DNA from 4 places in the Cetobacterium sp. 2G large genome. Region 2 is predicted to be linked to each of the others. Evidence: riboswitches for the same ligand, from Rfam matches in the RefSeq annotation. Region 2 holds a riboswitch; each other region holds the start of a gene.

Region 1 (7,748 bases), on a different contig from region 2:
ATTGTAAAGAGAATTTAAATCTTTATAATTTAATATATCCTCCCAATCTTTTTTCGTTAAATCTAAGTTATAACCACCATTATATGAAAAGTTATTAATTATATTTTGTGAACCTTTAGAATGTGCTACCTCCATTCTTAAATATGTGTTATCTGTTTTTCTTAAAGTTAAGTCTGCACCTTGAAGCTCATAATCTTCAAAGCCATCTCCTCTAGCCTCATTTACTAAAGTTCCACCAAGAGCTATATTGTCTGTTAACCAAGCTTTACCTCGTGTACCATATGTTAATTTAGAAAAATCTGTGTCAGAAGAGTAGAACTCATAATCTGCAACTAATACTACTGATTCTCCGTAGTAAGGCATCTCTTTTATAATATCTCCAGAACCACCATCAGCTATAATTGTAGGTAATGGATTTTTTAAGATGATTCTACCTTGAAGTTCATTTATCTCGTAGTCTCTAAACTCTTCTAGAACAATATCTCTTAAAACTCTTCCTGTTCTAGGGTCTCTAATTTCAACTCTAAGTTTAGCGCTTCCAGTAACAATATCTTGGAAACTTAGGAAATAAACACTTCCTCCTGTTCCTGCAAATTCATCTGATGAGAAAAGTGTTTCAGGCTCTGAAATAAATGCTTTAACTTGATATTTACTTTCTCCAAAATCAGTACCTTGCAAACTTTGGTACTCAGCTTTTGCTCCATATAAACTTCTATCATAGTCACCATAGTAGTTACCAGTAAAGCCAGTATTATAACTTCCCCACATAGCATGAGATTTATCTTTGTCTACTCTTAAGTAGAACTTACCAGCTGTTTCAGTATCTCTATAGTATGTAGAGTCATCTCCTAAATTGAATTCAATATCATCTCTTTCAAGTTTTTCAAACATCTCTCTAGAAGTTCTTTTAGAGAAGTCTTTAAACATATAATCAAATTCATTAGCCCAAGTATCAGCTTGAGCAGTTACTCTGTAGCCGTTCTCCCAAAGTCCCTTATAGTAAAATGCCAATCTACCTGTACTAAATAAATCACCATCATACTCATTATTTGGAGCTAAAATAGCTTCATTTCCAGATACATAGTTTTGCCCAATGAAGATGTCAGCCATACCCACTAAGAAATCATATCTTCGTGGAATATCTACCCTCATATCATAGTTATACTCTTTTCCGTGATTATCGTATAACTTAACATTTAAAATTTTCTCTCCCTCATTCTCTGTATACATCTCATATACAAAGTTTCCATTTTTATCAACCTCTAGAGGTTGACCATTTAAATCAATAGTTCGTATAGTATTTAAACCTTTTCCATAAACTCTAACCCTAGAACCAGTAACTAAGATACTTCTAGACTTAGTGTTATCTTTTCCAAAGAAGTTGTGTTCAATATTATTATTTTCAACACTCTCTTGAAAAGTAAATTTTTCCATATTTGTTTCATCAAAGTTTCCATATTTATCATAAACTCTTAATTTATAAAGATATTCATCACCATCATTTGGATTAATTTTTTCTTTATACTGCCAAGATAACATCTCATTTACATTAAGAGAGTCACCTTTAATAACTTCTATAGGTGCTATCAAATTCTCATCTTCAACTGAGTATATAGATAACTCCCATCGAGCTATGTTATTAGGATAGTTCGTGTAAATATAAAATGGGATGGTCTCACTTTGAAGAGCCACCCTTGATTCAGTTCCTAAGGAAAGTTTTGGTTCAATTGGAACAGGATCTACCAAAGAGTATATATAAGCTCCTCTATTTTCCAAAGTAAACCTTCCAGGATAAATAACCTTTTTTACTTCATTCTTGTTTTGTTCTAATCTGTTAAAGTCAATTGTCCCCATGGTGCTAATTGTTACCTCATCTGCTTCGCTTTGTGAAAGAGAAACATTAGAAATCACTATTAGTGCTGCTAATAAAAAAGTGAGTTCTTTTAATCGTTTTTTTCTCATAATTTTCACCTCTTTTTTATTGAAAATACAAACTATTATAATTAGTATTACTCAAATTTAAAGGAATTGTAAATTTGAAAGTTTTTAATGGATTGCTTATAAAATTTCAAATCTTCTAAAAAAAGGAACAATAAATTTTTGATGGTATAAGTAGAGTATTTTGAATATTTAAAAACCACTTTGAAAATTTCTAAATTTTTTTATATTTTTTTTCAAATTCACATTTCATAAATTTCAGTATAAAATTAATTCAACAAGGGTTTTTTTCAAACATTTTCATATGGCAAAGCACAGGAAACTGTGTGACGCAAAACTAAAGGGCCTGTAAAATGGCAGCCAGTTGCAATAGGTAGTACTTTTAATCTTTAAGATTAAGAGTATTATTCTTATTGCAACTTTTTTTTATTTAAATTCTAGGGGGTATTTTTTTGAAGTATATATTAGTAATGTTTTTATTTATTGTGAATCTTTTGAGTTACAGTTTTCATATAATGCCAGATGGGTTTGAAAAGAGATTTGACAATGGAAATGGTTATCAAGAGTTTTACTTTCCAAATAATGGGATGGAAACTATAAGATATAAATTCTCAGTAGAACCAGGAAGTATTATTCGTGGGGATATGAGTAAATGGGTAGAGCTTTATCCAAAGATTTTAACAGTTAAATCTGGTGATGTTGGGATATTAAAAGTTTATGCTAATGCACCTAAGGGGACTCCAGTTGGAGAGTATGGGTTTCATTTAAACTGCGTACCAATTACGATACCTGAGTTAGATAAGAGCCAGAAGAAAGTTGTTGCTAACGCAGGAGTTACAATCTCAGCATCTTTAGAGTTGATAGGTTATGTGGGAGATATACCACCTGTGATTGATATTGTAAAGCATGAGATTTTTGAAGAAAAAGGAAAAACAAAATTAAAAATTGATTTGAAAAATGCTTCTTTAAAAAGAGGGGTAGAGTACGGAATTGAGGTTAAAGGAAAGAATAAGACAGTTTCTAGAAACTCAATGGGACGTATCTATGAAAAGGAAAGTGTTACTAAGGTTATTGATTTAGAAGGGATGAAGAAAAATGACCCTTATGAATTAATCATATATGAAGAGATTAGCAACAACCTTATTAAGAAAATCAAATTATAGAAAACAAGGAGGAGATTAAATATGAAAAAGATTTTATTTGGATTAGCTGCACTATCAGCTATGGCGTTTGGAGCATCAACAGGGGTACATAACTCAACTTACGGAAATAACCAAATCGACGTTGAAACAAGAGCGTTTATCATTAACTCAGGATTAGTTATTACATCATCGGAAGGAACAGCAGATGGAGCACCAACAGACGCTATTAAAAAGGCAGTTTTAGATCATGGAACACTTATGGCAGGAACATCAGCTGATTCAACAGTAGCAAGAAAAGTTTATATAAGAAAAACAAATGGAACTAACTTTCCAGCAGGAACAGTTCTTAATATAGCATTAAATGCTGATACATCAAACACAAACAATCTTAAGCATGTAGATAGTGACGACGTGTTAGCACATACACTAACAGCCGCAGTTATTGAAAGCCATGCAAAGTTTGAATCTGGTTTTGGTGAAAGCACAAATGGAGGTCAAATTTTATCGTTAACTGGTGAGACTGAAAAAAGTGCTGGAAATTTTGAGGTTAAATCAATTCGTAATATAGAAGTTAATTTACAATCTGTAATAAATTCAGCGCAAATGGGAACAACAAATAATCCAATTGAAGGTCAATATACTAACACATCTACATTAGCTGTTAGATTTAGTAAAATACCTACTACAACATCTGATGAAGAGTATAAAGCAAGTTATACTCCAACAGCTGGAACTGTAAACAATACTTCTACTGTAAACCAAACAGAAGGAATTAAAGCAGATGGAACAGTTGTTCCAAATGCTTCAGCTTTAGCAAAAAGATAATAAATAACTATGGCCACTATTATGGTGGCCTTTTTTGAAAAAAGAGGTAAGTAACAGTTAAAATAAAAATATAAATTACGAAAGATAATTCTGATTTTTATAGTTTTTATTATACAATAAGTTGAGGTGAAATTAATGAAATATTACTCAACCAGAGAGATGGTAAAAGTATTAAATGTTACAGCTCAAACATTAAGAAACTGGGATTCTAATGGAAAATTAGTGCCACATCATAAAACAGACAGTGGATATAGGTATTACTCAGAGGAGCAACTTAATAAATTTTTAGGAATTACTATTGTTAAAAAAAATAGAAAAACAATTGGTTATTGTCGAGTTAGCTCTAATAAGCAAAAAGAGGACTTGGAAAGACAGATAGAGAATGTAAAATTGTACATGCTTGGAAGAGGTATAAATTACAATAAAAAAGGGTTCAATAAACTGGTTGATCTCATAACGGATGGAGAAGTTGAAAAAATTGTACTTTTGTATAAAGATAGATTATTAAGATTTGGATATGAACTAATTGAAAATCTTTGTAAAAAATACTCTGTTGAAATAGAAATAATAGACAATACTGAAAAAATCGAACAAGAAGAGCTTGTAGAAGATCTAGTACAAATAGTTACTGTTTTCAGCTGTAGACTTCAAGGAAAGAGAGCAAATAGGGCAAAACAAATGATAAAGGAGCTGATTTCTGATGATTCTATCAAAGAAGATAAGGTTAAAACCTAATAAAAATCAGGAATTATTTCTTTGGCAATCAACAGGAACAGCAAGATTCATATATAACTGGACTTTGAATAGACAAAAAGAAAACTACGAAAATGGTGGAAAGTTTCTCTCTGATAACATCCTTAGAAAAGAGATAACAGAACTTAAGAAATCAGAATTAGAATGGTTATCACAAGTTTCAAATAATGTAGCAAAACAAGCTGTTAAAGATGCTTGTGATAGTTATAAAAAATTTTTTAAGAAGCAGAGTGCTTTTCCAAAATTCAAGAGTAGAAAGAAAGCTAAACCGAGTTTCTACAATGATACTTCTAAATTAAAAGTAAAAGAAAATTTAGTTTTAATTGAAAAAGTTGGTTGGGTAAAAACTTCAGAGCAGATTCCCATGAATACGAAATATACTAATCCAAGAATAAGTTTTGATGGTAAGTATTGGTATATCTCAGTGGGTATAGATAGTGCTAAACATGTTGTAGAACTTACTGATGAAAAAATAGGAATAGATTTAGGTATAAAAGAGTTAGCGGTCTGTTCCAATGGTAGGGTATTTAAAAATGTAAACAAAGGGAAAAGAGTAAAAAAACTTAAAAAAACTTTAAAAAGACTTCAAAAACAAGTTTCAAGAAAATACTATAAAAATAATGGAGGTGAAAACCGTTACCAAAAGAGCCAAAATATCTTGAAACTTGAACAAAAACTTAGGCTCATTCATAGAAGAATTTCAAATATCCGCAACAATAATCTTCATCAGATTACAAATGAGATAGTGAAAACCAAACCATCAAAAATAGTAATGGAAGATTTGAATGTTAAAGGTATGATGAAAAATAGACATCTTTCAAAGGCGATAGCTGAACAGAATTTCCATAAATTTGTTGTATTTATGAAATATAAATGTAAATTTAATGGAATAGAATTTATACAAGTACCAAGATTTTATCCAAGTAGTAAAACTTGTAGTTGCTGTGGTTCGGTCAAGAAAAACCTAAAACTTTCTGATAGAATTTTTAGTTGTGAGTGTGGAAATAAGATGGATAGAGATCTAAATGCGAGTATAAATTTAAGGAATTACAGAGTTTCATAGAGAACAGAAGAAAACTGTAATATGTACCGTTCGTTATGCGGGAATTTAAGCCTTTGGAGAGTTATACAAACGAAAGTAGTCTATATTTTTGGGCAAAATCGGATTCTATGAAAAAGGAATAATACTTTTAACTTTATGCTGATTTGATAAATCTTTATAGAGTTTTATAAGTGTTTGGTAACGGTGAATGAATGATTAAACATATTTTTTTACTTTTTTTACTGATGTTCTCCAGTGCCTTTTCATATATAAACATCTATCCAACAGAGTTTAATAAAAAGGTAGATGGACAAGGTGGACTAATAGAGTATAACTTGTACAATAGAACAGATAAAAACGTAAGATACCATATATCCCTTTTAGATTCTAAAACAGACTCAATGGCTAGTTGGGGTGAGATATATCCTAAAACTTTAACTTTAAAACCTAGTGAGGAAAAAACTATAAAACTTCTAATTAAAGCCCCTAAGGGAACTAAAGAGGGAGAGTACAGTGCCGTTTTAAATATAAAAGAGATGGAGGTTCCAAGCTTAGAAAAAGTTAAGTCTAAAAATACAAGTGTAACTATTTTGACAAACTTTAGCATGGAGATTTTAGGGTATGTAGGAGCTATCAATCCAAATCTAGAGATAACTGATTTTGGTTTAAAAAAATCTAAAAAATCTTTAGAGTTTAGCGGAGTGATGGAGAACACAGGAAAGAGATCTGGAAGATACAATATGTTTCTAACAGATTCAAAAGGTAATAATAGATATTTCTTAGGGGATTTTACAATTTTAAAAAATGAATCTATACAGCTCTCAGATTTCAATCAGAATATTAAAGATGAAAAAACTTTGAAACTTTTACCAAAACTTAATTGGATTTTTATTGTAGATAAGGATAATGAAAAGGTAACAAATAAGCTTTCAATATAAAAATATTTTAGAAAAGGGAGGGAAATTTTATGGAGAACAAAAAAAGAATAAGAAAACAGTTGGGAATCTTTATTTTTCTATTATTCTCTGTAACAACCTTTTCCCAAGAGTATACCTTAGAAGATTTAAATGCTTTAAAGGCTTCAGGACTAATAACTCTAGAGGACTATGATATTTTGAAAAGTGAACTCCTAGGGGAGGATATAGCAGGAGATGCACTTTTTACTTTTAACATCAATGATAAGATAAAAGAGGGAGCTTTTAAGTTAAAAAAAGAGAACGATAAATACTATTTTTCACTTTTAAACTTTTTTAAAGTTTTACAATTTAATAACTACAGTATCAAAAATGAAAAGATGCAGATGCGTCTAGGAAAATCTTTAGATGAGATTGACATAGATATGAAAAATAAAAAGCTTTTTATAGGAAGAATCAATAAAACCATACCTATAACAGATGATAATATAATTACTGAAAATAGTGATTTTTTTATAGAGAGTTCTTTATTTGAAACGATGTTTTTACAACGTTTAGAAATAAATGAAGCTAAACTGTTAATAAAAGGGGATTTAAACTTTAACCCTCCATTTGAAATCGAATACTATTTAAATAGAAATAGAGAGAAGATGCAAGAGGAGGCAAATAAAAAGAGAATTTTACATACAAATGACAATGGACTTTTAGATGTGGGATACTTAAAGACAAACTTCTCAGCTAATTTTTCTAAGAATAAAGGGGAGAAAAGTTACGACAAAGATTGGTTTGGAAATTTAGAATATAGGGGAAATCTTTTATATGGAGAGTTTAATACATCTTACAATGTAAAGGATGATAAAATAGGGGATACATATATATACTACCCTGACCTTTGGAAAGAGCACTCTTTAGAGGTTGGGAGTTACGGTAGTACATCAAGGGAGTGGGGAGTATCTTTTAAAAAGGAGAAAGGATACTTTATACAAAATGACAACATAGTTATAAGGGAGAACGTTCCTCTTGGAAGTAAGGTGGAACTTCTTTATATGGGATTCCCACTTGCAGTTGCAAATGAGGAAGGTGGCTTTGTTGAATTTAGAAATAGAGAGATTAAAAGGGATAGGGATTATGTTT
Region 2 (7,748 bases):
AAACAAACTTTCTGGAAAGAATGTACTTACAGATTTTTCTTTAAAAATATTTTTCAAAATTTCATCCTTATCGATAGCACTTTCTATAACTTGTCTATTTTTTTTATCTGTAAAAATTTTATTTTTATTTCCAAATATTATTGCAACTGTATCCAACTCTTTTGTCTTTTTTAATATTGCATTCTTATCAATAAGTCCTTCTTTTTGAAGTTCTTCTATTTGTTTTGGACTCAAATCTAAAATAACATCAACATCCTCATTAAAATATAAAAGTGCTCTTTTTCTATCACTTATCTCTGATAAAATCTCTATTTTAAAAGGACCTGGATTTTTCTTAAAATATTTATCATTCTTAGATAAAATAACCTCTTTACTTGTTATTTTATCCAATTTATATGGCCCAGTTCCATAAATAATTCCATTTTCATATTTAGTTATTGAACACATATAATAAGTCAACATTGATAAAAAAAGATTATTTTTCCCTCTTAACTTTATCTCTATTGTATTTATATCTATAATTTTTATGTTTTGAATATCATTAAAAAAATCTTTAAAAACACCACTTTTTAACATCCTCTCAAAAGATTCTTTTACATCTTTTGCTAACATTTTATCCCCATTTTGAAAATAAACATCTTCTCTTAACTTAAGTTCTAAAACTCTGTCATCTTTCCATTCCCATTTTTCAACTAAATTTGGAACAACTTCACCTTTTTCATTATAATTAAATAATGTATCATAAAGATAGTCTACAACTCTCATTGAATACTGATCCTTCATTAAAATAGGATCTACAGTTGCTATTTTAACTGCTTGCACTATTTTTATTTCATCATTATTACTATTAATTATATTATCTTTATTTAAATCACTATACTCATTAAATGGTATCTCTTCTAAATAAGTTTCCACTTCTCCAAAAGTTAAGGTTATTGTCAGAGTAAATAAAATTAAGCATAAATATCTTTTCAAATTTTCACCTCTTAATATTATTTATTATTTTTTATTGCAGAATAGAATTCTGTTGCTAAATCTAACGACTCTTTATTTTCTTCATAAATCTTTTCAAATTCTTTATTATTTGCTACAAAAATATCAACTAGTTCTGGATCAAAACTCTTTCCTTTCTCATTTTCAATCATTGTTAAGGCTTCTAAATGAGACAGTGCACCTCTATGGAATTTCTTTTGTCTCAATGCATCATACACATCAACAACAGCTACAATTCTTGCTTCTAGCGGAATATTCTCTCCTTCCAATCCTAAAGGATAACCACTTCCATCCCACTTTTCATGATGATATCTAACTATATTTTCAGCTACTTTTCCTAGTTTTAATTTTTTTACTAGATCATACCCTATATTTACATGTTCTTTCACTTTATTAAATTCATCTTTAGTTAATTTAGATGGTTTTTTCAAAATTTCTGATGGAATTGCAACTTTTCCTATATCATGCAAAGAAGAAAATCTTTTAATATTCTCTCTTGATTCTGTAGGAACATTTGCCTTTTCAGATAAAAGGGTTGAATACATCCCTAGTCTTTTCACATGATCTCCTGTATCTTCATCATTTAGTTGATTTGCCATCTCTAAAACTTCGATTAATGAAAAACTTAATTCTTCAGCTTTTTTTCTATTTTTTTCAGATTTAACTATTAATATTATTAAAATAAATATAAATATTACTACTGGTATTGATATTTTTAAAATTAATTTATAATTTTGAGTAACTATAGAATTTTTTAACAAATTATTATCTATAACTGTTTTATCAACAGTGAAACTTTCTAATATTGTTTCTATTAAATTTGATAACTCTTTTTGTTCTTTTGAAATTCCAAAACTAACTCCAAAAGAATCATTTAATATTCCAGCTACTTTAATTTTATCATCTAAAAAATTATTACTTATTACTCCCGTCAATATATTAAAATAACCTACTAAATATTCACCATCTTGACTTAATAACTTTTCTAATCCCTCTTCATAACTTTCAACTTCTATTATCTGACTATTTTTTAGTATATTTTTTAAATAAGTACAGCTATAATCCCCTTTTAATACTAATATTTTAGCTTTATCTAAATCTGAAATATTTTGTATAAACCCATCAGATTTTCTATTTGCCACTGATAATTTCATTTCATAGTATGGTTTTGTATAATTAATTTTACTTTTACCTTCACTATTTTCAATGGCTATTCCTTCCATATCATATTCTCCATTTTTTATAAAAACAAATGGCACCCCTATTATTTGCTCTAACTCTTTAGTTATATTAACTGTTAATCCTTGGTAAATACCCTTTTGTTCATAGTAAAAAGGTAACATAAATTTATCTTTTCCTAATTTCACTTTTATAGTTTTATAGCTTTCCTTTACTTTTTCATAACTTGGTGTATCTTTTAGTAAATACTTATAAAATTCTATTCTATTTTTTGATAATAATTTTTGAAAACTATCTCCTTCTATAGTGTCCATAGTTTCCTCTATCTCTTTATGAATATTTTTCAAATTTTTCTTAATTGCTATTTGTTCGTTATATCTAATATTCTCTAAAAGTTTATAATTTGTTTCTCCTGAATTTTTATCATACCAATCTTGTGCTATAAAAGCATCAACTTCTCCCTCTGAAAGTTTTTCTAATCCTTCGTCTAAGTTTTTCACTTCGATTTTTTCTAGATTTAAGTTGTTGTATCTTTCTTTAAACTCTTTTAATCCATGTTGATTTGGAATATATGCTACTTTCAAATTTTTTACATTTCCTAAGTTGGAAAGTGTGGAATTTTTATTAACAACAACTCCTACTCTATATATCATTGGAGTATCAAAATAATCATACACTCTCTTCCCATCAAGAGTTTCAATCGTTCTTAGTACAACGTCACTATCTTCACCATCTAAATTTATACTTATATTTTTATTTTTTAATACATCTGCAAAAATATCTATATAAACTCCTTGATATTCACCTTTTTCTAAATCTTTATACAAATACATATCTGTTGTATTTGATGGTATTGTTATATTAATGTTATCTTTTGAAAAAATACTACAACTTACTAACATTAAATATAATAATATTATTTTTTTCATTTTTTCCTCCATAAATAATTTTTTGCAAAAAAAAACTGCAATAATCACAAAGACTACTGCAGCTGGCTGCCATTTTAAAGACCCTATAGCTTTGCGTCATAGGGTTTCCCCTACTTTGCCTTATAAATAAAGATTTCTCTTTAATTATAATCAATCAAAACATTAAAGTCAACTTTTTATATCTATTTAGAATAGTTTGGAGCCTCTTTAGTTATAATAATATCATGCGGATGACTCTCTTTTAATCCTGCTCCTGTAATTTTTACAAATTTTCCATGAACTTTTAAATCTTCAATTGTTGATGTTCCACAATATCCCATTCCAGCTCTTACTCCTCCACATAATTGGAAAACAACGTCTTTCAAGCTTCCCTTATACGAAACTCTTCCCTCTATTCCTTCAGGAACTAATTTTTTAGCATCATTTTGGAAATATCTATCTTTCGATCCTCTTTTCATTGCTGCCATTGAACCCATTCCTACATATACTTTATATCTTCTTCCCTCATATATCATCTCTTCTCCAGGGGCTTCAGTTGTTCCTGCTAATAATCCTCCTAACATTACACAATCTGCTCCTGCCGCTAAAGCTTTTACCATGTCTCCAGATAGTTTTATTCCACCATCTGCTATAACACCAATCCCTCTTGTTTTACAAACTTCATATACATCATTAACTGCTGATAATTGAGGAACACCTACTCCAGCTACAACTCTCGTTGTACAAATAGATCCTGGTCCTACTCCTACTTTAACAGCATTTACTCCAGCTTCTATTAAATCTAAAGCTGCTTCTGCAGTTACTATATTTCCACCAATTATGTTTAACTTAGGAAAATTTTCTCTAATCTCTTTTATTTTTTCCATAACACCTTTTGAATGACCATGTGCTGAATCTACAGTTATTATATCTACACCAGCTTCTACTAGAGCTTTTACTCTTTCTAAAGTATCTGCTCCAACACCAACTGCTCCACCAACTCTTAATCTTCCTTGAGAATCTTTACATGCAAATGGATACTCTACTAAATTATCAATATCTTTTATTGTTATTAGTCCTTTTAACTTTCCATTTTCGTCAACTATTGGTAATTTCTCTATTCTATTTTCTAATAATATATCTTTTGCTTCTTCTAATGTTGTTCCAACAGGTGCTGTTACTAAATTTTCTTTTGTCATTATGTCACTTACTAATTGATCCATATCTTTTCTATACTTCAAATCTCTATTTGTTATGATACCAATCAATGACCCATCTTCTTCAATTACTGGTAATCCTGATATTTTATATCTTCTCATTATCTCTTCAGCATGCCATACTGTAGAATCTTTAGTTAAAGTTACTGGATTTTTTATCATTCCGCTTTCATTTCTTTTTACTCTGTCTACTTCAGCAGCTTGATCTTCTATACTCATATTTTTATGTATAAATCCAATTCCACCTTGTCTTGCTAAAGCTATTGCTAAGTCTCCTTCTGTTACTGTATCCATCGCTGCACTTAAAACTGGAATATTCAATTCGATATCCTTTGTAAGTCTTGTTTTTAAACTCACTTCATGCGGTAATACCTCTGATCTCGCTGGAACTAATAGCACGTCATCAAAAGTTATTGCTTCTTTTATTATTTTTCCATTCATCATTTTCCTACTGCCTCCAATTATAATTTTCCAATTTTTAAATAAAGACCTGCACTTTTTTTTAGTACTGTGCAGGTCTTTTTTTATTTATTTTCGTTATTATAGCACATTTTTGAGCCTATGTCATTTCTAAAAAATAATTTTTTACAATTTATTTTTTTCACATCTAAATAAGCATTCTTTTTTGCTTCTTCCAAAGTATTTCCATAAGCTACCACGGATAATACTCTTCCACCATTTGTTTCAATTTTGCCATGAACTTTTCTAGTTCCCATATGAAATACTACAGATTCCAAATCCTTTGGTATCTCTATTCCACTCCCTATTGTTGATGATTTTGGATAATTTTCTGAAGCCATTACCACTGCTACTGTATATCTATTATCCCACTCTAAATTCACATCTTTATTTTCCATTAAATCCAATATTGCTTTAACAAAATCTGACTTTAATCTTGGAAGAATCCCCTCAGCTTCGGGATCACCAAATCTAGCGTTAAACTCTATCGTCTTTACACCATCTTTTGTTAACATTATTCCACCAAAAAGAAATCCTTTAAATGGAATTCCATCTTTTTCCATTCCTTTAGCCATTGGTTTTAATATTTTTTCTAAAGTTTCATCTATTATATTTGAATCAATTTTATCTACTGGTGAGTAAACTCCCATTCCACCAGTATTTGGCCCTTCATCATTATCATAAGCTCTTTTATGATCTTGAGCTATTTCTAATGGAATTACTGTCTCGCCATTTGTTAAAGCGATTATAGAAAATTCAAACCCATCTAAGTACTCTTCTATTACAACCTTATTATTAGGGATACTAAAAGCTACTTCTAAAGCTTCAATTGCTTCTGGTATTGAAAACGCAACAGTTACACCTTTTCCTGCTTTTAATCCATCCTCTTTTATAACTATTGGAGCACCTTTTTCTTCTACATACTTTACTGCTAATTCTAAGTCAGTAAATGTTTCATAATCTCCAGTAGGTACACCATATTTTTTCATAAGTTTTTTAGCAAACTCTTTACTTGATTCAATTTTTGCAGCTTCTTTTGTAGGACCAAAGATTTTTAATCCTCTTCTTTCAAATTCATTTACAATTCCTAAAGCAAGAACATTTTCCGGTCCCACAATTGTCAAATCTATTTTATTTTTTTGAGCAAAATCTGCTAACTCTTCTATTTTTTCTTCTGGGATATTAATCAATGTACCTAAGCTTTCCATACCAATATTCCCAGGGGCTATAAATATTTCTTTAACTAAATCACTTTCTTTTACTTTCCATGCAATTGCATGTTCTCTTCCACCTTTTCCAACTATAAGAACTTTCATAAACTCCTCCAAAATTAATGTTTAAAGTGCCTAACTCCTGTAAATACCATAGCTATTCCATGCTTATTACACGCCTCTATTGAAAGGGTATCTTTTATTGATCCTCCTGGTTGAATTATAGCTGTAATTCCAAATTTAGCAGCTAACTCTACTGTATCGTCCATTGGGAAAAACGCATCAGAAGCTAAAACCGCTCCTTCACACTTTTTGTGTCCCTGCTCTAAAGCTATTTTAGCAGCACCCACTCTATTCATTTGTCCTGCCCCTATTCCTATAGTCTGGTTATCTTTTCCCACAACAATCGCATTAGACTTTACATGTTTTACAACATTCCAAGTAAATATCAATGCTTCTATCTCTTCATCTGTTGGTTTTCTTTCAGTTACACATATAAGTTCATCTTTAGATACTTTCATCTCATCAAACTCTTGAATTAGTGCTCCATCCATAACAGATGTTACTTTCATTTTATTTAAAATTTCACTTTCCATATCAATTTGCAATACTCTTATATTTTTCTTTTGAGTAATAATATCTAAAGCTTCTTTTTCAAAACTTGGAGCTATTATAATTTCTAAAAATAATTTCGATAAATCTTCTGCAACCATTTTTGTTATACATGAATTGCTTACAACAATTCCTCCGAAAATCGATGTTTTATCAGCTTCATAAGCTTTTTTCCAAGCTTCATTTATATTTTTTCCACTTCCTACACCACATGGATTCATATGCTTAACTGCAACTACAGTTGGTTCTTTAAACTCTTTCAATATTTCTAATGCTGCATTAGCATCTTGGATATTATTATATGATAACTCTTTCCCGTGTAATTGTTTGGCATTTCCCATAGAGTATCCTGCAAAGCTTTTTTTGTAAAACCCAGCTTTTTGATGTGGATTCTCTCCATATCTTAAGTCTTGTACTTTTTCATAAGTTACAGTTATTATTTCTGGGAATTTTTCTTCCACTTTATTTGTTAAATACTCTGCAATTAAAGTATCATATGATGACGTATGTCTAAATACTTTTGCTGCTAATCTCTCTCTCGTTTCTAATAAGGTATCTCCAGCTTCTTTTAGCTCACAAACCACTGCTTTATAATCCTTTGGATCAACTATTACTGTAACTGATTTGTAATTTTTAGCTGCTGATCTTAGCATACTTGGCCCACCTATATCTATATTTTCAATTAACTCTTCATGAGTTACATTTTTTTTAGCTAATGTTTCTTTAAATGGATATAAATTTACAACTACCATATCTATTAAATCTATTTTATTATCTTCTAAAGCTTTTAAATGATTTTTATTATCTCTAACACACAATAATGCTCCATGAACATTTGGATGTAATGTTTTTACTCTTCCATCCATAATTTCTGGAAAACTTGTAATATCCGATATACTTAATGTCTTTATCCCCGCTTCATCTAATGTTTTCTTTGTCCCACCTGTAGAAATTATTTCATATCCTAACTCTACTAACTCTTTAGTTAATTCTACTATTCCTGTTTTATCAGATACACTTATTAACGCACGTTTCATCTATATTATTCTCCCTTTTTAAATAACTTTGTTAAAATCATAGGATAAATTCTATGTTCTATTTCATGTATTTTATTTTTAAGATCCTCTAATCCCCATTGAGGGTCTATTTTTAATCTTTCTTGATATATT
Region 3 (7,748 bases), on a different contig from region 2:
CTGCTGAATATGTTAGTAACGAAAAACATATAAATGCTAGTAAATATATGTTTAATCTTAATTTCAAGACTACACCCCCCTTTTTTTAGCTATTTTATTTTTTCTTCATACAAGACTTTTTTGCTTAGAGAATCTTTAATTATCAATGTATTATATTTGGAAAAATTTTTTATTAAATCTTTATCATGTTTTACTAATTTTTGATTTAGTTTTAATGCTTTAATTTTTTCATTTTTTAGTAGCCTTAGATTACCAATATAAGCTGGATTTTTCCCCTTATTTTCAGCTAAATAGAAATCTAATGTTCCTCTTCTTTCTCCAACATTAGCAATCAATCCATAAAAATTAAGATTATTTTCTTTTAGAGTAACCGAAAAATCTTTTAAAAATATTTTAGGATTTAAATCTCCAACATATCCTGCTAAATCCATTTTTAGATGTGTTAAAATTTGAACTGTAGAATTTTCTTTTGAATTTAGTTTAGGCAGTGCTATCTCTTTTACACCAACTGTAACTAAGTATTCACCTTTCGGTGCACCTTTTGGTGCTTTTATAAAAATTTTAAATTTTCCACTACGCCCTGGTTTTAAAGTAACTGTTGTAGGAAATATCTCTATCCAGTTTTTCATAGATTTTTCTATTCCTTCATCAGTTAGATAAAGTTGATATTTTAAGGTGTTTTGAGTTGGATTATATAAAGTGTACTCCTGAACCTCTCCTTTACCATCTATTTTTTTATCAAAAGTAACAGGATTTATATTTACATATCCAAAGATATTTACTACTAAAAGGAAAAAAAGAATAAAAATGTTTTTCATAAAACTGCCCCCATGTTTTAATTTAGTGTATAATTCTCTTAAAAAAAGAGAGAATAGAGCTTCTCTCTAAGTTTAAAGGAATTATTATTTTCCTGATCCTGCTGCTTCATAAGTTACTGTTAATGTTGGCATAGCATCTGTAGAAACTTTATTGTCATAAGCTCCTGATCCTGCTGTTGTTGGAACTGAACCTGCTGCTATTGTAGATGTTATTGTTCCTAGATGCTCTCCTCCTGAAAGTGGTGCTTTATATTCGTAAGAATCTACTCCAATATTAGGAGCATTCGTATCTCCAGTCCCATTTACAAGTCTTAAATTAGAAGTTATTTGATTTGCAGGAATTGCTGCTGATCCAACTTTTGTTAAAGTTGTAGTTGTCTTATTTAATGCGATAGTTACATTACCATTATTTTTTGTATCAACTGCTCCATCCGTACCAGTCACTTTAACTTTGAAATTTTTAGCTATTACTGAATCTCCTTTGTCACTTCCTCCAACAATTTTATGATCTAATAAAAGTTCATCTAATATTGTTCCTGCCTCATCTGTTATAACTAGTGCATTAGCTGGCTTTACAACCTCTGCTATTACTCTTACTGGTACTGATGCTCCATTTTCTTTATCTCCTGGGTTTGCTGCAAACGCCGCCATTGATAATGCTATGATTCCGAATAAAACTTTTTTCATTTTGTTTCCTCCCATATGTATTTTTTTTATTTATGTTCCCTAATATATATCAAGTTTTTTGATATTAAAGTTTTTTCTTAGTTATCTCTTCATATGTTGATGAATCTCTAAGTCTAATTCCAGATATATCACTCTTTTTCATTTTTTTCATAGTTAGAACTACATCCTGTGTTGCTTCAACTCCTATTCTTCCTTTTTCCAATGTTTCATATCCATCGTTATTACCAATGATATCTATGTTATACCAAATACCTCTTTTAGAAGTATTATTTTTAACATTAAAAGAGATTACTGTTTCCTTCTCTTTATTTTCACTTATTTTTAAGTTACTTATTTCTAATTTTGGTTTTAAATCCCCCACATAGGCTACAATTTCCAAATTAACATTTAATGCCATACGTGCTGCTGCTGCAACATTTTTTCCATCATCTTTTGCTAATTCTGGTACAGGAACTGATTTAAAGTTTAAAAATGTTGAGTATTCTCCCTCTGAAGTTCCTTTAGGTGCTTTTATATAAACTTTTAAAGTGCTCTCACTTCTTGGTTTAATTGTTATTATTTTAGGACTAAACTCAATCCATTTATCCATATGTCCTTTATACTCACCTGTTCCAGGTAGTGGTACTATTTTAAATCTTTGTGTTTTTGTGCTGTTGTTATACATTGTAAATTCTTGGTAGCCTCCCCCACCATCTATACGTTTTTCAAAAAATGTTGGTGTAATATGAAATGGAAATGTTATAGAAAAAATTAGTAAAAACATTAAAATAATTTGATAAATTTTCCTCATTTGTCCCCCCTAGACTATTTTGTAATTTAAAAAACATTGTATTTTCCCATCCTTTTTTTAGTAAAAAAAGACGATTTTTAGACTAAAATTTATGGAAATAAAAAAGCACTTAGCTTTTGTATTTATAATTACAAAAGTTAAGTGCAACTGGCTGCCATTTTAAAGGCCCTATAGCTTTGCGTCCTTCAGTTTCCTAAAGTTTGCCGTATTGAAATGCTATTATATATTATTTTTTTTATTTTTTCAATTAGAAATTTTTTTATTTTTTTTTAAAAAAACTTCTATAATACCAATAAAGTTTTTTATTTCAAACCATTTCAACTTTTATTAGTACACAATATTGTAGTCAAATTAATATACAAAACCTAACTTATTTTTCCTTTTTTTTGAAAAAAAGAAACAAATAAAAAAATTAATAATATTTTTGAAATTGCTAAATATATTGGACGATATCTCGCGCGTCCTGCAATAGCTGAATATAGGATTACTGATATTACGGACTCCTCTGTTACATTTTGGTATCAAAAACCTGACTCTCCAAAGAAAATATTTCTAACTCTTCCCATGACTCAATTTATTGGAAGATTATTAGCACATATTCCACCTAAAAACTTTAAAATGATTAGAAGATTTGGGCTATATTCTAGAAGATATAAAAATAAAAAACCCAAGAAAATTAAGCTTTTTAAAGGCAAAATTTCTTGGGCTGAACGTATTTTTAAAACCTTTAAGACGAATCCATTAATTTGCCCTAAATGTAACTCTAATCTTGTTCTTTTAGAAATATTCCATATTAAATATGGTGTAATATTTCCTAAAACTGGTTTTTCTTAATACGTTAACTCAAATAACTATTCACCCGCACAACACCTGCGGTATTTTGTGGTATTCACAACTTTGAGCTTTCGCATTATTATACTATTTTTTTTGTCTTATCTCAAATTTTTCAGTATTTTTTTGCCTAAATTTTTTCTATAATTTCCTTATATAATAAAAAAGCATTCTTTTAATTTAATAAAAGAATGCTTTCTATATTCAATTATTTATTTACTCTATTAACTCTCAGAGCATTAAATTTATTTTTGTAACTCTCTTTTTATCATTATTTCTAATAATTTTGAATAATCAAACTCATAAGTTTTGCAAATTTCTTTTCCTAAATATTCGTATAACGAAAGAAGTTCTTTTACATCTGTTCCATCAATTTCAGTTACGATTTCTTCATCGTCCAACATAATACTTAATTTCATTCCCCTTAGCTTATTAAATTAACTATTACAAATAATCTACTAAATTAAATATTAAATTATTTTTTTATTTCTAATAAATTATATATTATTTTTTATTTTTTTTCAATCATAATTGCTAAAGGAACTATTCCCTATTCTAAACTACAATCTATCGTCTCTAACACTAACAAGTTTCTAACTAACTACTAAACAAATAAGAAAATATTATTCTAAAAAGGATATATATAAAAAGAAAGTAAAAATAAATAGAAATACTAAATGAGGTGAATCTTATGATAAGAGCTTTTAAATTAATGTTTTGGTTTTTATTTATCCCTTTGCTTAAAATGATACCAACAGACACCAAAGAATTTTTAAAAAATCCTAAAAATAAAGATATAATTTATCCTGATGAAACTCTTTATTCAGCTTACAATAATTCATTTAATTCTTTTTTAATAACTAACACTAGAATAGTTAGTGTTTTTAAATTAAGAAATAGAATAAATATATTTTCAGTTCCACTTTTCCAACTAGGAACTTTATGTACTTACAGCTTTAAACCTCTTAATTTAAAAATGATATGTATAACCTCTTCTCCTGGGTATAACTTTTACTGGTTTTTCAAATATGGTGTGAATATGGAAAATCTTTCTAATGAAATCTCAAAAGTTGTTGCAGATGTTCAAATTAGTGGCGGGTCTAAATTACAAAAAATATTTTAAATACTGAAAAAATTAAAGGGCATGTTTGTAATAAAAACTACAAACATGCCCTCATTTAATCAAATACTATCTCTTTGAAATTTTATTTTTTACAACCTCATAAATATAGAACAATATAGGAATTAATATCAATGTTAATAGTGTAGAAAATATAAGTCCAAAAATAACTGCTATAGCCATTCCCTTATACATTTCACTACCTTGCCCAATTCCTAAAGATAAAGGAACCATTCCAAATACTGTTGTCATTGTTGTCATAAAAATTGGTCTTAGTCTCGTTCTTCCAGCCTCTAATATAGCTTCTTTTAAAGGTAACTCTCTTTCTAAAAGAATCTTTATATAATCTATTAAAACTATTGCGTTATTTACAACTATTCCTGCTAGCATAATGATTCCAACAAAAACCATTGTATTGGTCTTTTGCCCAGTTAATAAAAGTCCACTATAGACACCTATAACTGAAAGAGGAACTGTTCCCATAACAATAACTGGTAAAATATATGATTCAAATTGTGCTGCAAGTATAAAATAAACTAAGAACATCGCTACTACAAAGGCTGCCTTTAACTGCTCATTTACTTCAGCCATATTTCTTCCACTTCCACCAAAAGAATATGTTATCGTTTTAGGTAAACCTGCTTCGTCTAAAATCTCTTTTATATACTTTTGACCTGTCACTAAATCGAGCCCATTCGTAGTATTAGCATCAATGGTTACCATTGTAATCTTATCCTCTTTATCTATTCCGTAAGCTCCCTCTCCTATTTCAAAAGTAGCTATATCTTTAAGTTTTACAACTCCACCATCTTTTGATTTTATTCTTAGCTCTTGAACCTTTTCAGGTGAGTTTCTAAACTCTTCACCAAGTCTTAAACTTACGTCTACCTCTTCATTTGCTGTTTTTATCTTTATTGGAGCTCCACCTAATATTTGGTAACTTACTGAAAGCGTTAAATCATTAACTTTAACTCCATAGTATTCCATTTTTTTTCTATCTAAAAGTATTCTCACTTCTGGATTTCCATTGACCATAGAGTTATTTATATCTGTAAATCCTGGATTTGCTGCCATTTTTTCTGAAATTACTTTTGAAACATAACCTAATTGATTTAGATCATCAGATTTTAAAATTAAAGTTATATCTCTTCCTGTTCCTCTTCCAAAAGCCATTCTAGGAACTAAGTTTAACTTTACATCTGGAATATGTGATATCTTTTTTCTCGTTTCATTCATAATCTCTTGAACTTTTTTATCTCTATCACTTTTAGGACCAATATCTATCATAACAGAAACAGCTTCTTTACTAACTGAAGATATAAATTTTTTCGTTTGTGGATCTTTCCCAACAATAGCTTCTAACTCTTTTGTAATTCTATTTGATTTTTCAATCTCCATACCACTTGGCATTTCAGCTATAATAGTATAAACTCCATCGTCAGTTGTTGGCATAAATTCTCCACCAATTTTTTTAGACCCATATCCTACAATAACTACAAATAGAACAACCATAGCTCCTAAAACTATACCTTTATATTTTAGTGATAGTATTAAAACTTTAGAGTAATACTTCTTTATAGTTTTTAAAATTTTTCCTTCTTCATGAACTGTAGTTTTAGATTTTAAAATTCTACTACATATCATAGGAACAAATGTTATTGCTATTATTAAAGATGCTAATAAAGAGAACGTTATTGAAAAAGCCATATCTTTATACATCTCTTTTGCTCTTCCCTCTCTTATAACTATGGGAATAAACACAGCGATTGTTGTTGCTGTTGAAGCTATTATTGGAATAATAACTTCTGAAGCTCCATTTTCCGATGCTTCCATCCTATCTTGTCCTAACTCAGTTAAGTGCCTAAAGATGTTATCTAAAACAACTATTGAGTTATCCACTAGCATTCCCACTCCTAAAGATAATCCCATTAAAGATATTATATTTAATGTCATTCCTTTAGCTCCAAAGAATCCAAATGTTGCAATTATTGAAACTGGTATAGCCACTGTTACAACTAGAGTTGCTCTCCAATCTCTTAAGAAAATAAATAGAATTATTCCAGCTAGAACAAGCCCTGTTATAGCGTTACTTTTTACTGTATTTATAGATGTAGTTATATCCACAGCAGAATCTCTATTTATAGTAAACGATGCCCCTTTAGGTAAAAGAGGCTCCATCTTTTTTAACTCCTCTTTTGCTATCTTAGAGATTTCAACTGTGTTTCCAACATCACTCTTTTCTATATTTATTATAATATTATCAATTCCATCAGTTCTACCATAACTATCTCTATCTTTTATACTTAACTCTACCTTAGCAACATCTGTTAGGTATAACGTTTCACCATTGGCATTTTCTAAAACAATCTCTTTTATGTCCTCTAAAGTTTTAGCCTCTCCTGAAACTTTTACTAAATACTCTTTATCTCCCTCTCTTATATATCCAGATGGAAAGTTTAAACTTGAACTTTTTAAAGTACTATATAAATCTGTTACTGAAAAATTATAAGCCTCTAACTTCTCTGGGTCAATTGTTACTTTAATCTCTTTTTCAAGTCCACCAAAGATACTAACACTTCCTACACCCTCAATTCTCTCAAGTCTTGGGATAACAACATTATCTGCAAAACTTTTTAAGTTTATTAAATCCTCTCCCCTTAGTCCAATAAGCATTACCCTATCTCCAGAAGATGAAGTTTTTCTTATAACTGGTTCATCTATATCATCTGGTAGGTTATTTCTTATTCTACTAACAGCTGTCACTAAATCGTTTACTTTATTATCTATAATAACACCATATTCAAACTCAACTGTCAGTGCTGATTTTCCCATAGTTGATTTAGTCGTTATTCTTTTAATTCCTTCTACACTTGTTAAACCTTTTTCCACTTCTTTTGTAACTAGCTTCTCCATATCATCTGGAGAGGCACCTTTCCAACTTACTCTAATTGCAGCCATTGGCATATTATAATTAGGCATAAGTTGTGTTTTTAAATTAACTAACGTCAATATCCCTAGTATAACCATTGATATTATTATCATCATGGTAACAACTGGACGTTTTATTGAAAACTGTACTATATTCATGTGTTCCCCCTAATCTATAATGTTTACCTTATCTCTATCCTCTAATAAAAATTGTCCCTCTGTTACAAGTTTCATATTAGAATAAAGTTCGTCACTTATAACCTCTTGTTTATCTCCATTAGAATATCCTCTTTCAATCTTTATTCTTCTAGCTTCATCATTTTCTACAACAAAAATATACGAATATAGTTCCTTTATAACAATGGCATTTTTAGGAACTAGATATCCATTTTGTTTACCAGTTTCAACTAGCACTTTAGAATACATACCTTTTTTTATTTTTTCCTCTGGATTTTCAATCTCTACTTTTATTTGGTATTTTTTATTATCTTTATTAGCTACGGGATTTATTTCATATACACTACCAAAATAGTTATTTTCAATTCCCTCTAAATCTATCTCTGCTTTATTTCCA
Region 4 (7,748 bases), 270 kb from region 2:
TTTTCTTTTATGTATTATACTATATTTATTTTTAAATCCTTATGAAAACTTTTTATCTGGAGGCTTTTTGCATGAAGAAAAAGATTTTTACATTTTTAGGTTTCCTATTTTTAGGATTTGGTATCATTGGAGCATTTTTACCTATAATTCCAACTGTGCCTTTTATATTAGTTGCTGCGTATTTTTTTGAAAAAAGTTCAGAGAAATTCTATAACTGGTTGCTTAATAATAAATATTTTGGTGAGCATTTAAAAGATTATAGAGTTAATAAGGGAATTACTAAAAAAAATAAGATTATTGCTATATTATCCACAATTTTTGGGATGACATTAGGAATGTTTTTTATGCCCTTTATCATTGGTAAAATTTTACTTTTACTTATCCTTGTAGGTGTTATTTTTCATATTATAAATGTTGAAACAATAAAAAAATAGATTATAGCGATTAACTCACTATAACCTATTTCATTAACTTCCTATAAACATTTGTGTCCAGATATTATTTCCATATTCATCTCTTGAGACTCCCATCTCTTTAAATCTTGGATTTAAAATATTTTTTCTATGTCCTGGAGAATCCATCCATGATTTCATAACATATTCTGGTGTATTTTGACCTTTTGCTATATTCTCTCCAGCAGTCATATAATCTACCCTATGCTTTTTCATTAAATCAAAAGGTGTCCCGTAAACAGGAGAGTTATGACTAAAGTATCTATTTTTATACATATCATCAGATTTTATTTTAGCTAGTTTATTTAATTTTGAATTTAACTTCATAGGACTTAATCCTCTACTAACTCTTTCCCTATTAACTAATTTTAAAATAACCTTTTGATCCTCATTAGCTCCAAAAACTAATGTTCCTAAAAGAAAAACCATTATTCCTAGTAATTTTTTCAATTTTGCCTCCCTATTATAGTTTTCTATAATATATCTTAGCAAAATCTCTTTTATATCTCCAAATTTATTTTTCTTCTAATTGAGTTTTTATATAGTTTAGTAAAAATCACTATTTATCTAATTGTAGAAAAGGTAGTGCTAAAATTCTTTGGGTTTCAAATCCACCATCATTTTAAAATTAACTTTTATAAAGATAGTTGTAATTTTTATAACTATCTTTTTTATTTGTAGAAAATTTTTATAACACTTTTCTCTTATTTTTTAAAATTCTTCATATTTTCTTTATCTTTTTTTCGTGATATAAGTTAAGATGGGGGTGATTCAAATCAATACAACAAACATTAATATTTTAACACTTTTCTCTCAAGGGGACTTTTCTTTAGAGGAACTTTCTCTCTATTTAAATTTAGAGAAAAAATCTATTTACAAAAATATCAATTCTATCAACTCTTTTCTAAAGGATGAAAATCTTCCATTAATAACCTTAAATGAAGGTATTTATTCTTTAAAACTTTCTAAATCTCAATGGGAAAATCTTTTTCGAAGAAAGGATTTTATAACTAGTGATGAAATTGTAGATTATCTTTATCTTAAATTTATACATAATGGTTTTATCAATTTAGAATCTGAAAAGGAAAGATTAAATATATCTAGAAGTTCCATTATCAGATATTTTAATGATATCAAAAAAACATTAGAAACCAATGGATCGCAGTATGAATATATCGTTGGAAGAGGACTCAAATTAACTTTTTTATCTCAAACTGATAAAAATATTTTCTCTAAAAAGTTAATTAAATTTTTTATAAAATGTGATTTCTCATTAAATCATTCTATTTTCATAATAGACTTAATTGAAGACTACAATATTAATAAATTACTCAACCATTTATATAGGATTTTTAAAGCTCTAAATCTACCAACAACACATTTTATTATATCTTTTTTATGTTCGCTAAATATTTGTATAAAAGTTTTTGGAGGATTTAATTTTAAAAAAGACTATGAGTATAAAGATTTTTCTGATATTGAAAATATTATTAAATCAAATTTAAAAGATTATGATGCCTTATACCAACAGCAAATATTTTATTTTATAATCTCTTTAAAAAGAGATGAAATAAATTTTGAACCAAGTACTTTAGAAAAAGCTTTTAAAACTATTGAAGAGGTAAAAGAAAAATTTAATTTAAATAATTTAAATCCATTTTTAGAAAAAATGTTATTAAAAAAAATTTGTTTTTCTATTTTTAAATATGAAAATCATATCTTTAAAGTTAAAAGTTCTACTATAACTAATAAAGAAAAAACTTTATTAAATATATTAGATAATATTTTAAAAAAATATAACTTAAATCTATTTTTTTGTGATAAAATCTCAATTATACAAATCATTGTAAAAATAATTATTGAACATAATAAAGATTCATTAAAAAATATTTTATTACTTTTTAATGAAGTTATCATTTTAGATGATAATCATTTAAAAGATTCTTTATACAATCATAACAAAAAGTTTAATTTTCATATAGAACCAACTTTTTTTTATAAATTAAATCCAGAGAATTATGAAAATAAATATGATTTGATTTTAAGTGATGAACCTAGTTTAAATTCAAAAACAATTGTAGTAAATAGTTTTAATTCTATGCAAGTTCTTTCAGCTATTTATGGTTATATTTTTGATAAAGCTCTTGAAAATTTTTCTTATAAATAAAAAATTGTATCCTTTTGATTTAATTTTTTATATATAGATGATATACTATATTAATAGTATCTAATTAAAGAAGGGAATAATAAAATGAAAATAAATATTAATGCTAATCATATCAGAATATATAAATTATTAAATTTTATTCCTGATAAAAATATAGATTTTATTTGTAACTTCTTAAGAATGAATAAACAAAATGTTATTTTATATATAAAACAAATTTATCAGTTTATAGGAAATAAAAAACAAAATATTTTATTACAAAATATGGTTAATGAGATTATAAATAATGAATCTCTTTTTAAAATTTTAAAGCAACAACAGACTTTTGCTAAAGAAGATCGGATATTTTATATTATTTTAGTTTTGCTAAGACATTATGATTTAAACATAAATTTAAATCTAAATACCTTATCTTCTATTTTTAATATATCTAGAAGAACATTAAGCGCTGATTTAATCTCTGTAAAAAAATCCTTAGAATTTTATAATTTAAATATTTGTAGTATTCCTAGTAAAGGGGTTAGTATTTTAGGAGATATTAATAATATTAAAAATTGCTTTCTTTCATATTTTTTTAAATTTTTAGTTGAATTTGAAGAGTTACCACTTTTAATGGCTGAAGATTATTTTAATTTTTTTCAACAAAAAATATCTGAAAAAACTACTCATGAAATAGATTATTTTCTTTATGCTTTTGATTTAGATATCTTTGCTAACAATAAAAAACTTTTATGCAGTATATACAGAGTATATTTAGATGAAAATTGTTCTGAAGATATCTCTACGCTATCTCTAGAAGAGTTTAAAAAATATTTCTCCGATATTTTTTCTTTAAAACATATTGAAAAAGCATATACTTTTTTCAAAACTTCAACTTTGGGAAAATTTCCTTTAAAGAATATAAATGTTTTTATTTTAACTTTAAAATTTTGTGCTGGAATTTTAAAAGAAACAAATGTATCTTTGGATAAAGAGTCTCAGAGACTTATAAAGCTCTTTTCTAAATTTATATCTATAAACTGTTTTCAAAAAAGTTATTTTGAAAAATTTAGTAATCGAATTCATATTGCAAGTAAAGAAAGCTCTTTTTTATCAATGCATGATCTTTCATTTCTTAGTTTAAATTTAAATATTAAAGCAAAAAATGAATGTTATCATCTATTTCTTGAATTAAGAAAAACTTATTTTAATATTCAATTTTCAAATATTATTTTTCTTTATCTTTTAAATTTAAATAAAAACACTTTTTCAGAAGTTACAAATACAATAGTTGTTTTTAGAGATCTTCCTAGATTTTTACATCCTGTTATTAAAAATCTTTTTCTTTTAAAAGAAAATATACATATATCTCATTTTATTAAATATTATGAGTTAGATACTTATCTTTTACACGAAGAAGTTTCTTTAGTAATAACTTTTGAAAATTTAAATTTAAATTCTAACTATCCTTTTATTAAATATTATCCTTTACCAATATAATAAAAATAACCTCTGTAGAAAAACTTACACAGAGGTTATATTTTTAATATTTGTATTAATTTAATTTTACTACATAAATCTTTTCCTATTTTTGTTGGATGAAGTCTAAAAACTCTTTTATCATCAAACGTTCCATATTTTTGAATCAAATTTTCTTCTTCTAATCTTTTTATACAAAGCGAAACTGATCCCTTTGACAAATCCAATCCCTTAGTTAATTCACACATAGTTATTCCTGGGTTCTCATTTATTCTTCTTAAAATCCTCTCATGTGTGTAATTAATATGATATTTCCCTAACTCTTTTTTTATTTCTGTTTTACACATAATACAACACCCCTAATAGATTTTATCTATATATACTATTATAGACATTATCTCTTTTTCCTTTTTTTAACTTATTCTTTCAAAAAAAAAACACTTATCCCTCAATTTAAAAGATAAGTGCAACTGGCTACCATTTTACAGGCCCTATAGCTTTGCGTCCTATGATTTCTCATAGTTTGCCATATAATTTTGTACTCTAATTATATCCTATTTTTACCATTTTATGCAATGTTTTTTTTACAAAATGCTCTATACAAAAACAATTACAAATAAAAAAGACGGAACATCTCCGTCCTTTATATATTATTAGGATTAGGTATTAGTTTGCTTGAACTTCTTTTGCTAAAGGCCCTTTATCTCCACTTTCAACTCTGAAAGATACATTTTGCCCCTCTTCTAAAAATCTGAATCCATCTCCTATAATTCCAGAAAAATGTACAAAGTAATCTTTTCCTTCCTCACAAGTTACAAATCCAAATCCTTTCTCTTTGTTAAACCATTTTACAGTACCTTTTGTCATTTCTTTATTCCCCTCCGTGTTTATAATCCTTTTTGAAATTTAATTAATTTCTTATATGCTCTAATAATATCATATATAATTTATAAATTAAATATTCCATTTTTTCTTTTTATAGAAGCAAAAGTGGTATATAATCATATCTATTTTTTTCATTCACTTCTATTTTAATATATATCTATATATGATAAACTATTAATGTCGGGGGTGATTAAATGAATACAACAGCTGCTAATATTTTAAAACTATTATCTCAAACTGAGATTTCTATTGAAGATATGCAACTGTATTTAAACGTGGAAAAAAATTCTATCATTAAAACAATTTCACAGCTTAATGATTTTTTAGCTTCAATCAATTTACCTATTATTTCAAAAAATGATAATTTCTATTTTTTAAAATTGATGCCTCATGAATTGAAATTTTTATTTGAAAACTTTACAACTTTGACTGCAGATGAAAAGATTGACTACTTATTTATTAAATTTATCTCTACTGGGTTTTTAAATTTAGAAAAGGAAAAAGAAATTTTAGATATTTCTCGTAGCACTATTTTAAGATCTTTTCAAGTTGTTAAAGATGATTTTTCTAAAAATGGTACTACCTATGAATATTATCACGGCAAAGGTCTAGTATTAAAAAAACTATCAAAAAAAGATAAAATTTTATTCTATAAAAAACTTATGAAATTTTTTATTGAAGAAGATACTTTAGTTCCTGCAAGGAGAGAACTTTTAAACTCTATTAAACTTTTTGATACAAAAAAAAGGCTTTCTCAACTTTACCCTATACTTAAAAATTCAGGTATTTCTATAAACTATTTTTTACTTTCTTTTATATGCTCTTTAGAAGTTTGTATCCACATCTTTGGTGGTTTTAATTTTATTAATGATTCAAACTTAAATTTAGATAAATTTAAAGAGATTGAAAAAAGTATAACTATATTTGGAGATGATTTTAATAATGATTTTAAAAATCAACTAACTCACTTTTTAACATCTCTTTATTTTGAAAATGGTATTTTAGAAGATGACATTAAAAATATTTGTTTTAATTTAATAGAATCTATTAAAAAAACATTTCAAATAAAAATCTCAAATAAAGATCTTGAGAAAATGTTATTTAATAAGTTATATCTTTCATTTTTTAAATATAATAATAAAATTGTAAAAATTATTAATGTTTCTTTCAATAAACCACATAAAATAATTTTAAATAAATTAGATGAAATTTTAAATAAGTCTTCGTATACTCTTTATTTAGTAGATAAATTTATGATTGTATATGTTATCAGAAGAATTCTTATGGACGAAAATTTTTCAAATATAAAAAGTGTTCTTTTACTTTTCAATGAAGTCGTTGCCGTTGATCAAATTGTATTTAAAAAATCTTTGAAAAAATTCTACCCAAATATAATATTTGATGTTGAAGCAACTTTTTTTCATAAAAAAGATATTATACAAAATCATAAAAACTATGATATAATTATTAGCGATAGTAATATTGTGCCTAATGTAAAAGTTGTTGAGTACTATAACACTATCAATATCCACAGTATTTTAGAAAATCATGCTTTAACAAGTGGATTAAATAAATTAAACACTATTTAAATATTTAAGAACACTTTCTAAGTGTTCTTTTTTATGTTCTGTTCCTTTAAAATATATGTTAAACTATAAATGTCGGAGGTGATTAAATGAATACAACAGCTGCTAATGTTTTAAAAATTTTATCTCAAACTGAGATGTCAATAGAAGATATGCATCTGTATTTAAAAGTTGAAAAAAACGCTATTCTAAAAACGATTTCACAAATTAATGATTTTTTAGAATCTATTGATTTACCTAAAATTGAAAAAAAAGAGGATATTTTTTATTTACCACTCACTAAAAAACAATGGGAAATACTCTTTGATAATTTTAACGTTTTAACTGTTGAGGAAAGAGTTGATTATCTTTATATTAAATTTATTGCTTATGGATTTTTAAATTTAGAAAGGGAAAAAGAGATTTTAGAATTGTCGAGAAGCACTATTCTTCGATGCTTTCAAAGTGTTAAAGATGAGTTTTCAAAAAATGGGACTCGCTATGAGTATCTTCATGGAAAGGGACTTTTAATAACTGAACTGAGCCTTACTGACAAAAAAAACTTTCATCGAAAGCTTATGAAGCTTTTTATTGAAGAGGATATTTTAGTTCCTCCATTAAAATCTCTTTTAGTGGATATTAAAAAATTTGACACTAAAACTAGATTGTCTCAAATTTATCCTATACTTAAATTTTCTAATATATCTGTTAATTATTTTTTACTTTCTTTTTTATACTCTTTAGAAATTTGCTCTGAAATTTTTGAAGAATCTCTATTTAGAAATGAAAGTTACATTGAAACTAAAGAATTTAATCATATAAAATCATTAATTAATAAATATGGTAGAGATTTTAATCCTAAATATAAGGATGAATTAACTTTCTTTTTAACTACCTTGATTTTAGATTACTATTTTTTAGACAAAGATAACAAAGTAAAAACCTTAAAGTTTTTACACATTTTAAAAACTGAATTTAAAATATCTAATTTAAACTCAGAGCTAGAAGATATGCTTTTTCATAATATCTATCTCGCTTTATTTAAATTTAAAAATAATATAGTAGATTTTAAAAATACATATTTTAATGAAAATGAAAAAGTCCTTTTAGATAAATTGGATTTTATTTCAAAAAAACATTCTTATGAGTTTTTTTTAGCAGATAAATTTTCTATTGTTTTTGCTCTAAAAAGAGCTCTAATTGAGGATAATTTTAACAACA

What was found. Region 2 has a riboswitch for cyclic di-GMP ahead of H5J23_RS08955 (HD domain-containing phosphohydrolase). Riboswitches for the same ligand answer to the same signal wherever they lie in the genome.
Region 1: it holds a riboswitch for cyclic di-GMP, as region 2 does, so the genes downstream of both, H5J23_RS10570 (hypothetical protein) here and H5J23_RS08955 (HD domain-containing phosphohydrolase) in region 2, are expected to answer to the same signal.
Region 3: it holds a riboswitch for cyclic di-GMP, as region 2 does, so the genes downstream of both, H5J23_RS12065 (hypothetical protein) here and H5J23_RS08955 (HD domain-containing phosphohydrolase) in region 2, are expected to answer to the same signal.
Region 4: it holds a riboswitch for cyclic di-GMP, as region 2 does, so the genes downstream of both, H5J23_RS10165 (winged helix-turn-helix transcriptional regulator) here and H5J23_RS08955 (HD domain-containing phosphohydrolase) in region 2, are expected to answer to the same signal.

What each region holds. Positions count from the first base shown of each region.
Region 1 covers NZ_JACHTH010000006.1:9,874-17,621, reverse strand. The annotation lists gene H5J23_RS10575 (hypothetical protein) at 1-1,962, opposite strand, end outside; cyclic di-GMP riboswitch class I at 2,235-2,310, shown strand; gene H5J23_RS10570 (hypothetical protein) at 2,391-3,101, shown strand; gene H5J23_RS10565 (hypothetical protein) at 3,123-3,905, shown strand; gene H5J23_RS10560 (IS607 family transposase) at 4,041-4,640, shown strand; gene H5J23_RS10555 (RNA-guided endonuclease TnpB family protein) at 4,606-5,721, shown strand; gene H5J23_RS10550 (hypothetical protein) at 5,913-6,638, shown strand; gene H5J23_RS10545 (hypothetical protein) at 6,668-7,748, shown strand, end outside.
Region 2 covers NZ_JACHTH010000005.1:1,275,728-1,283,475, forward strand. The annotation lists gene H5J23_RS08950 (ABC transporter substrate-binding protein) at 1-975, opposite strand, end outside; gene H5J23_RS08955 (HD domain-containing phosphohydrolase) at 993-3,101, opposite strand; cyclic di-GMP riboswitch class I at 3,156-3,231, opposite strand; gene guaB (IMP dehydrogenase) at 3,284-4,741, opposite strand; gene purD (phosphoribosylamine--glycine ligase) at 4,822-6,072, opposite strand; gene purH (bifunctional phosphoribosylaminoimidazolecarboxamide formyltransferase/IMP cyclohydrolase) at 6,087-7,616, opposite strand; gene purN (phosphoribosylglycinamide formyltransferase) at 7,622-7,748, opposite strand, start outside.
Region 3 covers NZ_JACHTH010000007.1:315,005-322,752, forward strand. The annotation lists gene H5J23_RS12050 (hypothetical protein) at 1-67, opposite strand, end outside; gene H5J23_RS12055 (hypothetical protein) at 90-818, opposite strand; gene H5J23_RS12060 (hypothetical protein) at 903-1,505, opposite strand; gene H5J23_RS12065 (hypothetical protein) at 1,570-2,295, opposite strand; cyclic di-GMP riboswitch class I at 2,435-2,510, opposite strand; gene H5J23_RS14350 (transposase) at 2,707-3,129, shown strand; gene H5J23_RS12075 (hypothetical protein) at 3,372-3,545, opposite strand; gene H5J23_RS12080 (hypothetical protein) at 3,818-4,249, shown strand; gene H5J23_RS12085 (efflux RND transporter permease subunit) at 4,316-7,333, opposite strand; gene H5J23_RS12090 (efflux RND transporter periplasmic adaptor subunit) at 7,343-7,748, opposite strand, start outside.
Region 4 covers NZ_JACHTH010000005.1:1,545,280-1,553,027, forward strand. The annotation lists gene H5J23_RS10145 (YbaN family protein) at 72-434, shown strand; gene H5J23_RS10150 (CAP domain-containing protein) at 468-902, opposite strand; gene H5J23_RS10155 (hypothetical protein) at 1,219-2,619, shown strand; gene H5J23_RS10160 (hypothetical protein) at 2,704-4,098, shown strand; gene H5J23_RS10165 (winged helix-turn-helix transcriptional regulator) at 4,134-4,424, opposite strand; cyclic di-GMP riboswitch class I at 4,540-4,615, opposite strand; gene H5J23_RS10170 (cold-shock protein) at 4,744-4,944, opposite strand; gene H5J23_RS10175 (hypothetical protein) at 5,157-6,551, shown strand; gene H5J23_RS10180 (hypothetical protein) at 6,638-7,748, shown strand, end outside.